DNA from 3 places in the Streptomyces ferrugineus genome. Region 2 is predicted to be linked to each of the others. Evidence: riboswitches for the same ligand, from Rfam matches in the RefSeq annotation. Region 2 holds a riboswitch; each other region holds the start of a gene.
The links. A riboswitch is a leader RNA that binds a small molecule or an ion and turns the genes downstream of it on or off. The one in region 2 is predicted to bind cyclic di-AMP.
Positions count from the first base shown of each region.

Region 1: another riboswitch for cyclic di-AMP. It lies ahead of IM697_RS40115 (C40 family peptidase); the one in region 2 lies ahead of IM697_RS28415 (M23 family metallopeptidase).
Region 3: another riboswitch for cyclic di-AMP. It lies ahead of IM697_RS33930 (M23 family metallopeptidase); the one in region 2 lies ahead of IM697_RS28415 (M23 family metallopeptidase).

Region 1 covers NZ_CP063373.1:9,041,838-9,046,559, forward strand. Annotated here, with positions in the region: gene pcrA (DNA helicase PcrA) at 1-630, opposite strand, end outside; cyclic di-AMP (ydaO/yuaA leader) riboswitch at 944-1,110, shown strand; gene IM697_RS40115 (C40 family peptidase) at 1,119-2,303, shown strand; gene IM697_RS40120 (tellurite resistance/C4-dicarboxylate transporter family protein) at 2,471-3,499, shown strand; gene IM697_RS40125 (hypothetical protein) at 3,477-3,830, opposite strand; gene IM697_RS40130 (C40 family peptidase) at 4,320-4,722, shown strand, end outside.
Region 2 covers NZ_CP063373.1:6,289,139-6,293,860, reverse strand. Annotated here, with positions in the region: gene IM697_RS28425 (tyrosine-protein phosphatase) at 1-391, opposite strand, end outside; gene IM697_RS28420 (alpha-galactosidase) at 572-2,641, shown strand; cyclic di-AMP (ydaO/yuaA leader) riboswitch at 2,941-3,106, shown strand; gene IM697_RS28415 (M23 family metallopeptidase) at 3,111-4,034, shown strand; gene IM697_RS28410 (SGNH/GDSL hydrolase family protein) at 4,298-4,722, shown strand, end outside.
Region 3 covers NZ_CP063373.1:7,592,865-7,597,586, reverse strand. Annotated here, with positions in the region: gene IM697_RS33940 (M16 family metallopeptidase) at 1-131, shown strand, start outside; gene IM697_RS33935 (M16 family metallopeptidase) at 128-1,516, shown strand; cyclic di-AMP (ydaO/yuaA leader) riboswitch at 1,730-1,893, shown strand; gene IM697_RS33930 (M23 family metallopeptidase) at 1,907-2,692, shown strand; gene IM697_RS33925 (GntR family transcriptional regulator) at 2,881-3,576, shown strand; gene IM697_RS33920 (HPr family phosphocarrier protein) at 3,757-4,038, opposite strand; gene IM697_RS33915 (bifunctional acetate--CoA ligase family protein/GNAT family N-acetyltransferase) at 4,218-4,722, shown strand, end outside.

The DNA of each region.
Region 1 (4,722 bases), 2.8 Mb from region 2:
GCTGATCTTGGCGCTGAAGGACTTGGGCGGGAACCGCTTGGGGTCGAGGTCCAGATCGCGGCAGACCAGCGCCATCAGCCGCTTGCTGTCGGCGGCGTCGTAGATCGAGAAGGAGGAGGTGAACCCGAGCTTCTTGCTCTCCCGCCGCAGGATGCGCACGCAGGCGCTGTGGAAGGTCATCACCCACATCGCGTTCGCCCGCGGCCCGACGAGCTGCTCGACGCGCTCCTTCATCTCGCCCGCGGCCTTGTTGGTGAAGGTGATCGCGAGGATCTGCCCCGGGTGCACGCTGCGCTCGGCGAGCAGATGGGCGATGCGATGGGTGAGCACCCGGGTCTTGCCGGATCCGGCGCCGGCCACGATGAGCAGCGGGGTGCCGGAGTGGACGACGGCCGCGCGCTGGTTCTCGTTCAGCCCGTCCAGCAGTGCCGCGGCGTCGATGGCCGGGCGTGGGGCGCCGTCGCGGTAGTAGGCGTCCCGGTCCGGCGGCACGTCGAACTTCCCACCGAACAGATCGTCCGGAACCGGCTCCGGAGCGTGATCGTCCTCGGGCGGCGGCGGGGGCTCTTCCTCGTGGGCCCGAGGGGCCTGGAGGTCCGCCAGGAAGCTGTCGTCAAAGAGGCTGCTCATCGCTCTCCGAGTCTAGGCCGCCCCACTGACAGCCCGCGGCCACCCCGAGAACATCGCCTGTTTCGTCGCCCGATGATCTTCCGGACCGCCTCACCCGAACCGCCTCTCACCCTCCGCAACGGCACCCTCACGACCTGCGAGACACGTGCAAGCCGTCACAGACCCTCCCAGACCGACCCCCTTCCACAGCCCTTCGCCCCAAGGTCACGAAAATGTATCGGGCATATCGAACATCAACCTTCACAGGGGCCACACGAGTTGGCTACGGTGCCGGACAGGCCGTACGACCTCCACCGGCGAACGACGCCGGGCCGCACGGCCTCCGCTGAGTCCGGCACGCCATGGCGACCGGAGCCGGGGACCCAACGACCTTGGGGTGAATCGGCCGAACTCCCCTCCCGGGAAAGGCCGTAGGGCAACCCTTCCGAAGCACCCGCCCGAACCCGACAGCTAACTCGGTAGGCGGAGCATGGAAGGAGTCGCCTCCCTTGGCGTCGCACCGCAAGTCGCGTCCCGCGAGTACGCGCGTAGCCGGCATACGGACCCCCGCCCTCGCCACGGCGGCCCTCACGTCCGTGGCCCTGCTGTCCCAGACGGCCGACGCGAGCCCCTCCACGGACGACAAGCCCAGCCTCGAAGAGGTCGAGAAGAAAGTCGACGACCTCTACCGCCAGGCGGAGTCGGCGACGGAGAAGTACAACGCGGCCAAGGAGAAGACCGCGAAGCAGCGCAAGCGCGTCGACACCCTCCTCGACGACGTCGCCCAGCGCACCCAGAAGCTCAACGACGCGCGCGAGGAGTTCGGCCGCTCCGCCGCCGCCCAGTACCGCACCGGAGCCACCGCGCCCGACACGGCGACCTTCCTCCTGGCGGACACCCCGCAGGACTACTTCGACCAGAACCAGCTGATGGGTCGCATGACGGCCCGTCAACAGGAGTCGGTCGACGAGTACTTCACCCAGCAGTCCGCGACGATGAAGAAGCGCCAGGAGGCCACCCAGAGCCTCCAGACGCTCACGGAGTCGCAGAACGACCTGCAGACCGCCAAGACCACGGTCCAGCAGAAGCTCTCCGACGCACGCGAACTTCTCTCGAAGCTGACGGCGGAGGAAAAGGCCCGCCTCGCCGCGATCGAGAAGCGCAAGCAGGAGGAGGCGGCGCGCAAGGCCGCCGAGCTGGCCCGACAGCAGGCGGAGGCCGAGGCCGAGCGCGAGCGCCAGGAGGCCGCCGCCCAGCAGCAGGAGACCACCGAGCCCCCGGCCGACTCCGGCACCTCGGACTCGTCCTCCTCGTCCTCCTCGGACTCCTCGTACGCCACCAAGGCCGAGAAGGCCCTGGCCTTCGCCCGCTCCCAGATGGGCAAGCCGTACGTCTGGGGCGCCACCGGCCCCGACTCCTACGACTGCTCCGGCCTCACCCAGGCCGCCTGGAAGGCCGCCGGCGTGGACATCCCCCGCGTCACCTACGACCAGGTCAACGCAGGCACCACGGTCTCCCTGGCCAATGCCCGACCCGGCGACCTGATCTTCTTCTACGACGACGTCACCCACGTGGGCATCTACATCGGCAACGGCATGATGATCCACGCCCCGAAGCCCGGCACCTACGTCCGCGAGGAGTCGATCTACTACGACGGCGAGTCGTCGATCCACAGCGTGGTCCGCCCCGCTTGACGCTCACGCACGCGCGCGTGGCCGTCTCTCGGGCACGCGCGCGTGAAACGCTACGCCGCGCAGGCTGCGGGTGAACGCACCCGTATGCGCTACACGCACCCCCACTCAGCCCCACAGGCCGCCGCAGGCACCCCTCACAGCCCCACCACGCCCATAGCATCGGCCCCATGCCCGCCAGCACCACCCCCACCTCCCCCCTGCACACCTGGTGGTCGCAGCGACCCCCCACAGCCGGCGCCGCCGTCATGGCCACCGGCGTCATCTCGGTAGCCCTGCACCAGTCGGGCTACGAAACCCTGTCCCGAATCGCCCTCGGCCTGGCCTGCGTGGCCTGGCTCGCCCTCGCCGGGGACTTCATCGCCCGCCTCCTGTGGGACCGCCCCCGATGGCTCAAGGAGGCGGCCACCCCCGCCGCCCTGACCGGCATCGCCGCGACCGCGGTCCTCGGCACCCGCTTCACCTCCCTCGGCTGGGAGCCCCTCGCCGAGGCGCTCCTGGCGCTGGCGGCCCTGTTCTGGCCCGGCCTCCTCCTGACCGTCGTACGCCGCTGGAACCACCGCATGCCCGGCGCGGTCTTCCTGGGCTGCGTGGCCACCCAAGGGCTCGCCGTCCTGGCCGCGACAGTCGCCGCCGCCGAGAAGACGGCCTGGCCGGCCCACATGGCTCTGGCCCTCTTCTGGCTCGGCCTGGTCCTCTACGCCGTCGCCCTGGCCCGCTTCGACCTGCGCCAGATCGCCCGAGGCGCCGGCGACCACTGGGTGGCGGGCGGCGCCATGGCCATCTCCGCCCTCGCCGGCTCGAAGCTCCTCGGCGCCGAGAGCCCCGACCTGTACCTCTGGAACAACGACGACACCGACATCCTGCGCAAGGTGACCGCCGCCCTGCTCGTCCTCGACCTGACCTGGTACGCCGTCCTGCTCATCGCCGAGTTCCTGTGGCCACGCCCGCGCTACGACGTACGCCGCTGGGCGACCGTGTTCCCCATGGCAATGACGGCCGCGGCGACGCTCTCCGTCGCCACCGCCTTGGACGTCCCATGGCTCGAGACCCCGGGCGAGGCACTGACGTGGATCGCCGTGGCGGCATGGCTCGCGGCCACCGCAGCCGCCGTACGGAGCTACACCCGCCGCCCATCCGGGGACGGCACCGGAGCACCGCCTCCCGAGACCGGCGTCAGGTCCACAGCACGGCGATGAAGACGTTCGCCATGGTCAGCAGCCCGACCGCCCCGAAGAGCCGCTTGTCCACCGTCTCCTCGTCCCGCTTCACATAGACGAGCCCGAGAATCACGATCAGCAGCGCCAGCTTCACGCCGATCTTGATGTTGTTGACGGACTGGTCGTCCGCCTGGTTGAGGCCGACGAGGATCACCCCGGTGACCAGCATGGTCAGCGCGCCGTGCAGCATCGCGGGCACGAACCGGGCGGTGCCCTGCCCCATCGCCTTCATCTGGGTGAAGAAGCCACCGAGCAGCGCGGCGATGCCGATGATGTGCAGACCGACGAACAGGTGGATGAGTACGTCCATGGAGCCGGAGCCTAGCCACCACGGAGAGTCCACCCGACACCGCCCTGTACGTGCCCGCCCCACCCTCGGTCCCGCATATATGCGCGCCATAGCACCCCGCGGCCCCCACGCACCCGCTGAACCGCCACATCGGTCAGCACTCAGCGTGAACACGACGCCCTCTTCTCGGGATCAAGCTCACTTACGGTCACCCGCGGTCCGCTCCCAGCAGTTCCGCACAACCCGTCACCGACCCGACACGGCGAGGTTTAGCGTCCTCCACCAGGTGACCGGCTCCCCACCGCCGCCCGGGCCAGGGGCGGCAGTCGGACACCACCGCCGAAAAAGGTCCGGCGGCGGCCTGCTCCCCCTGTGCCGGCCGCCGCCGGACGCGTCACCCGCCCCCGGGCGGTCGTACGTCCGCTCCCCCCAGGCGCTCGTACACCCGCCGCTCCCGCGGGGCGGGCGTACGCGGGGCGAGGCGGTCGTACGAAAGGACGTGCAGTCCACGTGGCAGCGCACCGAAAGCCCCGTCGGCGCTCGGCCGGCGGTATCGGCAGTGTCGGCGGCAGTACGGCCCGCACGGCATGGACGATCGCACTCGCGGGCGCGGCGACGGCGACGGGCTTCGACGGGACCGGGCACGCCGACCCGCAGCTCACACCGGCGCAGGTGAAGGCGAAGGTGGACAAGCTGTACCAGGAGGCGGAGGTCGCCACCGAGAAGTACAACGGGGCGAAGGAGAAGGCGGACGCGGCCGAGCAGCGCGTCAGGGCGCTCCAGGACGAGGCCGCCCGCAGGACGGACGAGCTCAACTCGGCTCGGGACGCACTCGGTTCGATGGCCGCGGCACACTACCGCGACGGCGGCCTCGACCCGGCCCTCCAGCTCGCGCTCTCCGAGGACCCCGACC
Region 2 (4,722 bases):
TCGAGCGGTAGGAGACGATCATCCGGTTCGCGCCCTTGCCGTCGGCCAGTATCTCGCGCAGTTGGTCGAGGTCGCCGTCGCGGACCATCTTCCAGAACTCCGCGCCGTCCGCCGGGTCGGACAGCGGGAGGTTCACATTGCGCACGCCCGGCAGCTCGACGTCCGGCCCCTCCAGCTTCTGGTCGGCCGCGTTGCGGAAGTCGAAGATCGTGTGCAGGCCCAGGGAGCCGAGGAAGGACGCGTCCTCCTCGGTCGCGTGGGCGAGGTGGCCGCTGCGGAACAGCACTCCGTGCCGCACCCGTCGTCCGTCCACGGTGGGAAGTCCGCCCACATCACGGAAGTTGCGAACCCCGGCCAGTTCGGGCTCGGTCGACGGGATCTGCTGCGTCACGGGGGCTCCTCCCGGTCGGCCCCGGCGGCGCGGCTCGGCGGTGCGGCCGACGGGGTGCGCTCTCGACCATACGACATGGCTTCCAGGGCCAATGAGTTGTCCACAGGCGTTGCCTTGAGGGCGTGCGGCCCTTGATGATGTTGGTACTTGATCGCACCTGTTCGTCTCTGTGGGGGCTTGATGCTGGAGATCTCCGACAACGGCCGTACCTGGCTCCTGACCGGGCCGACCAGCAGCTACGCCGTCCATCTCACCGACGCCGACGAGCTGCTGCACCTCCACTGGGGCCCCCGGATCGCGCTGGCCGACGCCGAGGCCCTCGCCGTACGCCCGCTGCCGGAGTACCGGCCCTTCGAGTCCCCGCTCGACGGACGCGAGGAGTACCCGGTCGAGGGCGGCCCCCGCTTCGTACGGCCCGCCCTGTCCGTGCGCACCGAGGAGCGGCGCGGCACCGAGTGGGGTTTCGAGCGGTACGAGACCGAGGGTGACGAACTGCGGCTGCGCTTCTGTGACGACGGGCTGAACGTCACCCTGCACTATCGGATGCGCGGGGACGTGATCGAGCGCTGGGTGACTCTGCACAACCAGGGACGCGCCCTGGAGCTGCTGCGCGCCGACTCGGCCACCTGGACGCTGCCCGACCGGGAGGACTGGCGGCTGTCCCAGCTGCACGGCCGCTGGGGCGCGGAGTCCCGGCTGGCGCAGGCCCCGCTCACCCGCGGTGAGAAGGTCATCGGCAGCCGCCGCGGTCACACCGGCCACCAGCACCTCCCCTGGGTCGCGCTCGACACGGACGCCACCGAGGAGCGCGGCGAGGTCTACGGCTGCGCCCTCGGCTGGTCCGGGTCCTGGCGCATCGCCGTGGCCCAACTGCCGGACGCGCGCGTGCAGATCACCGGCGGGGCCGGACACGACGACTCGGGGCTGCTGCGCCTCGCGGCGGGGGAGTCCTTCACGACGCCCGTCTTCGCCGGCCTGTGGAGCGACGGCGGCTTCGGCGGGGCGAGCCGGGCGTGGCACGCGTACCAGCGCGCGTATGTGATCCCCGACGCCGACCGGGACCGGCCGGTGCTGTTCAACTCCTGGGAGGCGACGGAGTTCGACATCTCCGAGGAGCAGCAGAGCGTGCTCGCGCGGCGCGCCGCGGCCATCGGCGTCGAGCTGTTCGTGGTCGACGACGGCTGGTTCGGGACGCGCACCAGCGACCGCGCCGGGCTCGGCGACTGGACACCCAACCCCGACCGCTTCCCGTCCGGCCTCAAGCCGCTCGCCGAGTACGTGCACGCGCTCGGGATGCGGTTCGGCATCTGGGTCGAACCGGAAATGGTCAATCCGGACAGCGAGTTGTATCGCGCTCATCCAGAATGGGTTCAGTATCAACCAGGACGAAAGCGGACGGAATTCCGCAATCAGCTCGTACTCAACCTCGCGCGCGAAGACGTCCAGGACTACCTCTGGGAACAGCTCGACGGGCTCCTCACCAGCGCCCCGATCGACTATGTGAAGTGGGACTTCAACCGCTGCTTCACCGACGCGGGCTGGCCCGGTGAGCCGTATCCGCAGCGCCTCTGGGTCGACCACGTGCACGCCCTGTACGGCCTTCTGGACCGGCTGCGCGCCGCGCACCCCGGCGTCGCCTTCGAGTCCTGCTCGGGCGGCGGTGGACGGATCGACCTCGGCGTGCTGAGCCGTACGGACCAGGTGTGGACCTCGGACAACACCGACCCCCTCGACCGGCTCGCCATCCAGCACGGCTACAGCCAGATCCACCCGGCCCGTGCCATGGCCGCCTGGGTCACCGACAGCCCGAACGCCATGCTCAACCACCGCGCCAGCTCCCTGCGCTTCCGCTTCGTCAGCGCCATGGCCGGGGTGCTCGGGGTCGGCGGCGACCTGTCGCGATGGACGGAGGAGGAGCTGGCCGAGGCCCGGGACTGGGTGGCGCTGTACAAGGAGATCCGCCCGCTCGTGCAGCGCGGCGACCTCTACCGGCTGCGGCCGCCGCGGGGCGGGCTGAGCGCGGTGCAGTACGTGCTCGGGGACGAGACGGTCGTCCTCGCCTGGCTCCAGGCCCAGAGCTTCGGTGAGCCCCTGCCGGCCCTGCGGCTGCGCGGCCTCGACCCGACAGCATCGTACGAATGCCTTGAAACGGGCGAAACTCACCGAGGGGCCGTACTGGTGCATCACGGGCTGCGCGCCGGTCTGCACGGCGACCTTGATGCGGCAGTTATTCGCCTCCGTCGCATCTAGGGGTTCTGTCCGAATTGGCGCCTTCATTCCAACTCGCTCTGCGCTAAAGGAAGGTGGAGCAACGTCACGTGAGGAGCGTCATATTCGTAACCGTGCGTCGCCCGTCATGTTCACGTAATTCATGTGCTTTTCAAGGGGCTTTGTGTCGGGCGACGCTCCGATGATTTACGGACAGTGACCGGTAATTCCCACAGGGGATCAACAGGAACGCATTCGGATGGAACCTCTCGCTTGTTCCCGTGCGTCTTCCTCGCTTACGTTCGCCACCAATCCGGACGGACGCCTAATCCTGCCGCCGCCCGGATCCCGCGCTGACTCACCCGTGCACGGCAGGAGCGGGGGACCCACAGGTACAACCGCCTGTTCCGGTCTCCGGAACGGCTTGGGGTCAAGTCGCGCTCCGGCGCGGCCGGGCATCTCCAGCCCGCACCCGACAGCTCACCTCGCAGGCGCCGGAGAGGAATTCGCCATGCCCGCGAAGGGTAAGCACCGCCGTCCGAAGTCCCTGCGCTTCACTCGATCCATCGCCGTCGCCGGAACCGGTGGCGCCGCTCTCGCTCTTCCGCTCATGGGGGCCACCGGCGCCCACGCCGCTCCCTCGCAGTCCGTTTCGGAAAAGGCCGTTCAGTCCCTTCCGGTCGCCGGTCAGAAGACCGTCGAGAAGAAGGCCGCGCCCGAGAAGAAGAACGCCGTGCGGACCTATTCGGTGAAGGCCGGCGACTACCTCGCGAAGATCGCCGACGACCAGAACGTCAGCGGTGGCTGGAAGCGGCTCTACGCCGACAACCGTGCGGCCGTCGGCGACGACCCGGCGCTGATCCACCCCGGCCTCAAGCTCACGATCGGCGGCAAGAAGGCCACGACGAGCACCCCCAAGTCCTCGTCCTCCGCGCCGTCTTCCTCTTCGAAGTCCTCCTCGAAGGACTCGAACGCCTCGAAGTCCGCCGCGAAGACGACCACGGCCGCCGAGACCGGCGCCGTCAAGGGCTTCTCCGCCCCCCTGGCCGGCGCCTCCCTCGGCACCGGATACAAGGTGGCGGGCAGCATGTGGTCCAGCGGCTACCACACCGGCGTCGACTTCGCCGCCGCGACCGGCACCTCGCTCAAGGCGGTCGGCGCGGGCACCGTCGTCTCGGCCGGCTGGGGCGGCGCCTACGGCAACCAGGTCGTCATCCAGCTCGAGGACGGCCACTACGCGCAGTACGCCCACCTGTCCTCGCTCTCCGTCTCGGCGGGCCAGACCGTGACCGCGGGCCAGCAGGTCGGCCTCTCCGGCGCGACCGGCAACGTGACCGGGCCGCACCTGCACTTCGAGATCCGCACCTCGCCGGACTACGGCTCGGACGTGGACCCGGTCGCCTACCTCCGCTCCAAGGGCGTCGGCATCGGCTGACGGTCGCCCGCGCGACAACGCCCGCCTGGCATACGGCCGAAGGCCGGACCTCGATCCCCGGGTCCGGCCTTCGGCGTGCCCGCGGTTCGGCGGCGATGTGCGCCGACAACACCCCAGTTCAGAGGGTTATTCCGGGTTTGGTGAACACTTTGGCAGTGGCTTATCTCACCGCTCGTCAACCCTTTCCTACGGTCGCGTAGGTCACATTCGAAGGTGAATCATGTCCCGACGTGGCAGGCGATTCGAAGAGTGACAGCAGATCAGTGATCGGGTCGTACGTCGCGGTGGGGGACAGCTTCACCGAGGGCGTCGGCGACCCCGGCCCCGACGGGGCGTTCGTCGGCTGGGCCGACCGTTTCGCGGTTCTCCTCGCGGACCGGCGGCCCGAGGGCGACTTCGACTACACCAACCTCGCCGTGCGCGGCAAACTTCTCGACCAGATCGTCGAGGACCAGCTTCCGCAAGCCGTGGAACTGGCCCCGGACCTGGTCTCGTTCTGCGCGGGCGGCAACGACATCATCCGGCCCGGCACCGACCCCGACGAGGTGGCCGAGCGATTCGAGCGGGCGATCGTCCGGCTCACCTCAGCCGTCGGCACCGTCATGGTGACGACCGGCTTCGACACCCGTGGCGTGCCCGTGCTCAAGCATCTGCGCGGCAAGATCGCCACGTACAACGGCCATGTGCG
Region 3 (4,722 bases), 1.3 Mb from region 2:
TCGCCGAGGCCCGGCTGCGTCCCGACAACCGCGCGGTGCTCGTGTACGAGCCGGTCGCCGGCGAGGCCGAGGAACCGGAAGCCGCCGCCACCGACGGCACCACCGACGAGAACGAGGAGTCGGCGCAGTGACCGAGCTCGCCAGCATGGAGTTCCACCCGCAGCCCCAGGCCGGCGCGCCCCGGCCCTGGGCGTTCCCGGCACCCGAGCGCGGCAAGCTCGACAACGGCCTGACGGTCCTGCGCTGCCACCGCCCCGGCCAGCAGGTCGTCGCCGTGGAGGTGCTCCTGGACACGCCCCTGGACGCCGAGCCCAAGGGCCTCGACGGCATCGCCACGATCATGGCGCGCGCCCTGTCCGAGGGCACCGACAAGCACACCGCCGAGGAGTTCGCCGCCGAACTGGAGCGCTGCGGCGCCACCCTCGACGCCTACGCCGACCACCCCGGCGTCCGCGTCAGCCTCGAGGTGCCCGTCTCCCGCCTGCCCAAGGCGCTCGGCCTGCTCGCCGACGCACTCAGGGCACCCGCGTTCGCCGACGCCGAGGTCGAGCGCCTGGTACGCAACCGGCTCGACGAGATCCCGCACGAGCTGGCCAACCCCTCGCGTCGGGCCGCCAAGGAGCTCTCCAAGGAGCTGTTCCCGCCGACCTCGCGCATGTCCCGCCCGCGCCAGGGCACCGAGGACACGGTCGCCGGCATCGACTCCGCGGGCGTACGCGCCTTCTACGAGCGGCATGTACGGCCCGCCACGTCCACCGTCGTGGTCGTCGGCGACCTCACCGGCGTCGACCTCGACGCCCTGCTCGGCGACACCCTGGGCGCCTGGACCGGCTCCCCGGGCGAGCCGCGCCCTGTCCCGCCGGTGACCGCCGACGACACCGGTCGCGTCGTCATCGTCGACCGCCCCGGCGCCGTCCAGACGCAGCTGCTGATGGGCCGGATCGGACCCGACCGGCACGACCGCGTGTGGCCCGCGCAGGTGCTCGGCACCTACTGCCTCGGCGGCACCCTCACCTCCCGTCTGGACAAGGTGCTGCGCGAGGAGAAGGGCTACACCTACGGGGTGCGCGCCTTCGGCCAGGTCCTGCGCTCCGCCCCGGACGGCACGGGCGCGGCCATGCTCGCCATCAGCGGCTCCGTCGACACCCCGAACACCGGCCCGGCCCTGGACGACCTGTGGAAGGTCCTGCGCGGTGTCGCCACCGAGGGGCTCACCGACGCCGAGCGGGACTTCGCGGTGCAGAACCTCGTCGGGGTGGCGCCGCTGAAGTACGAGACGGCCGCGTCCGTGGCGAACACGCTGGCGGACCAGGTCGAGCAGCACCTGCCCGACGACTACCAGGCGACGCTGTACCAGCAGCTCGCCGCCACCGGCACCGTCGAGGCCACGGCGGCCGCCGTGAGCGCCTTCCCGGTGGACCGGATGGTGACGATCCTGGTCGGCGACGCGGCCGAGATCCGGGAGCCCGTCGAGGCCCTCGGCATCGGCGAAGTCACCGTGGTGGCAGCCGAGTAGAGGACGAGCCCGCCGCCGGACGGCGGCACGCGCGCGTAGGGGCCCTGGTGACGCGAGAGTCACCAGGGCCCCTTTATGCCCGAATTGAGGAGAGGTTGCCTGTCTGGCCTGTGGGATGCGCTACAAAAACCCTGATCCGTTTGGGGATTGAAAGGCGCCCCGCTTAGCGTCTTCCGGGCTGTCCGTCAGGCAGTGCGCCGCACCCGCGGCACCGGACAGCCATCGCCGAGTCCCCGTACGGCGCGAGCCAGGGGAGCCGGGGACCCACCCGAAGTCCCTGGGGTGAATCGGACGCCCGCGCAGCCGCGAGGGGGTCCGTAGGAGACCTTCCTGCTCCGAACCCGTCAGCTAACCCGGTAGGCGAGAAGGAAGGAAAGGACCAGCCACTACATGGCGTTCACCTGCGCCACCGGGAAGAGTCGCCCCACCGGGAAGCATCGCCGGCCCAGCCGGTTCGAGCGCTCCACCGCCCGCGCGGCCGGCGTCGCCGCGATCACCGCCACCGGTGTCATGGGCACCCTGGCGGCCCCGGCGCTCGCCGCCGAGCCCGCCGCGGAGCAGACCGGCCTCATCCCCGTCATCACCGTCGACAACTCGATCGCCGACCAGCTCGACGCCCAGGCCGCCGCCCAGGAGCGGGCCGCCAAGGAGGCCGCCGCCGCGAAGCAGGCCGCACAGGAGGCCGCGCGCCTCAAGGCGGCCGAGCAGGCCAAGCAGGAGCGCGAGGCCAAGGAGCGCGCCGCCCGCGAGGCCGAGCGCAAGCGTCTGCTGTCCTACGTCGCCCCGATCTCCGGCTCGTACATCTCCACGGGCTACAAGTCCGGCGGCGCCGTCTGGTCCTCCGGCAGCCACACGGGCGTCGACTTCCACGCCGCCAGCGGCACCGCCGTCCAGGCGGTCGGCTCCGGCACCGTCGTGGAGGCCGGCTGGGGCGGGTCGTACGGCAACAACATCGTGATCAAGATGAACGACGGCACGTACACCCAGTACGGCCACCTGTCGTCCATAGGCGTCTCGGTGGGCCAGACCGTCACCCCCGGCCAGCAGATCGGACTGTCCGGCGCCACCGGCAACGTCACCGGACCGCACCTGCACTTCGAGGCCCGCACCACGTCGGAGTACGGCTCCGACATCGACCCGGTCGCCTACCTGCGCTCGCACGGCGTGAACGTCTGACGCCCGCACCGCGCCCGCGCGAAGCCCCGGCTCACCGAGCCGGGGCTTTCGTCCTTTCCGGGCGATCTCCTGACCAAAAAATATCCATGGATTCCGGTCCGCCGTCGGAAATTCCGGCCGGTTGCCATAGAGTCACTGGGAACACGTCATTCGTCGACGTTTCACGGGGATTAAGGCGGAGGTCGCTCATGCGTATTCCGGCGCATTCGGTGTGCACGGCGATTCGGGACGACATCGTCGCCGGTGTCTACGAGCGCGGCAGCCGGCTCACCGAGGAACTGCTCGCGCGCCGCTACGGCGTCTCCCGCGTCCCCGTGCGGGAGGCCCTGCGCACCCTGGAGGCGGAGGGCTTCGTGGTGACCCGGCGGCACGCGGGCGCGTGCGTCGCCGAACCCACCGAGCAGGAGGCCGCCGACCTGCTGGAGATGCGCACCCTCCTGGAGCCGCTCGGCGCCGCCCGGGCCGCCCAGCGGCGCACCGAGGCCCATCTGAAGGTCCTGCGCGGCCTGGTCAGGCTGGGGCAGGAGCGGGCCAGGCGGGGAAACAGCGACGACCTGCGCTCCCTGGGCGGCTGGTTCCACGAGACGCTGGCCCAGGCCTCCGGCAGCCCCGCCATGACCTCGATGCTGACCCAGCTGCGGCACAAGATCGCCTGGATGTACTCCGTGGAGGCGCCGGTCAACCCCGTGGAGTCCTGGACCGAGCACGGCGCGATCGTGGACGCGGTGGCGCGCGGCGACGGCGAGCGCGCCCGCGCGATGACGGCGCTGCACACCGAGCGCGCGCTGTCCGCGCACCGGCTGCGGTTCGGCTCCGGCGGTGAGCGCACGGAGCGTGTGAGGAATTCGCAACATGCCGTAAACATGCCGAGCCTGCGGCATTAACACAGGCGCCGTATACAAAGAGGAGTTATTCGGCGACGGTGAATTTCCGCTGCCCTTTTTCGGATCAGCTGCCACTGTGCCGTGAATTCCGGCGAGGTCCGAACGAAAACAGCGAAGCCGCGCCCGCCGGAAAGACGGACGCGGCTTCACCGCTTGCTTGCGGAGTCCCGCTCAGGTCGTTCAGACCGTCTCGGGCAGCTCCTCGAGGCCCTCGGAGACCAGCTTCGCCAGACGGTCGAGAGCGACGTCCGCACCCTCGGCGTCGGAGGCGAGGACGATCTCCTCGCCGCCCTGGGCGCCCAGGCCCAGGACGGCGAGCATGGAGGCCGCGTTGACGGGGTTGCCGTCGGCCTTGGCGATCGTCACCGGGACGCCTGTGGCCGTGGCGGCTCGGACGAAGATGGAGGCGGGGCGGGCGTGGAGGCCCTCGGCCCAGCCGACGTTGACGCGGCGCTCAGCCATGTGATGCTGCCCTTCGGTGTTCAGGGTTGTCTAGACCAGTTTCCCACACTCGTGAAGCATGCCGGAACGGGACGAACGTCCCCTCCCAAGTGACCGTCGGGTCGCGGCCTCGACCCGACGTGACGTCCTGAACAGACTGCCCCGCGCCGTTGTCGTACGCGAGCCGTACTCTGGGCCCCATGCAGAGCGCCTCGGACCGGCACGAGTACCCCGCCCACTGGGAAGCCGACGTGGTGCTGCGCGACGGCGGCACCGCACGCATCCGCCCCATCACCGTTGATGACGCCGAGCGCCTGGTCAGCTTCTACGAGCAGGTGTCGGACGAGTCGAAGTACTACCGCTTCTTCGCGCCCTACCCGCGACTGTCCGCCAAGGACGTCCACCGCTTCACGCACCACGACTTTGTGGACCGGGTGGGACTCGCGGCCACGGTGGGCGGCGAGTTCATCGCAACCGTACGCTACGACCGGATCGGCGCCGACGGAATGCCCGCGTCGGCACCCGCCGACGAGGCCGAGGTCGCCTTCCTCGTCCAGGACGCCCACCAGGGCCGCGGCGTCGCCTCCGCCCTCCTCGAGCACATCGCCGCCGTCGCGCGCGAGCGCGACATCCGCCGGTTCGCCGCCGAGGTGCTGCCCGCCAACACCAAGATGATCAAGGTGTTCACCGACGCCGGGTACACCC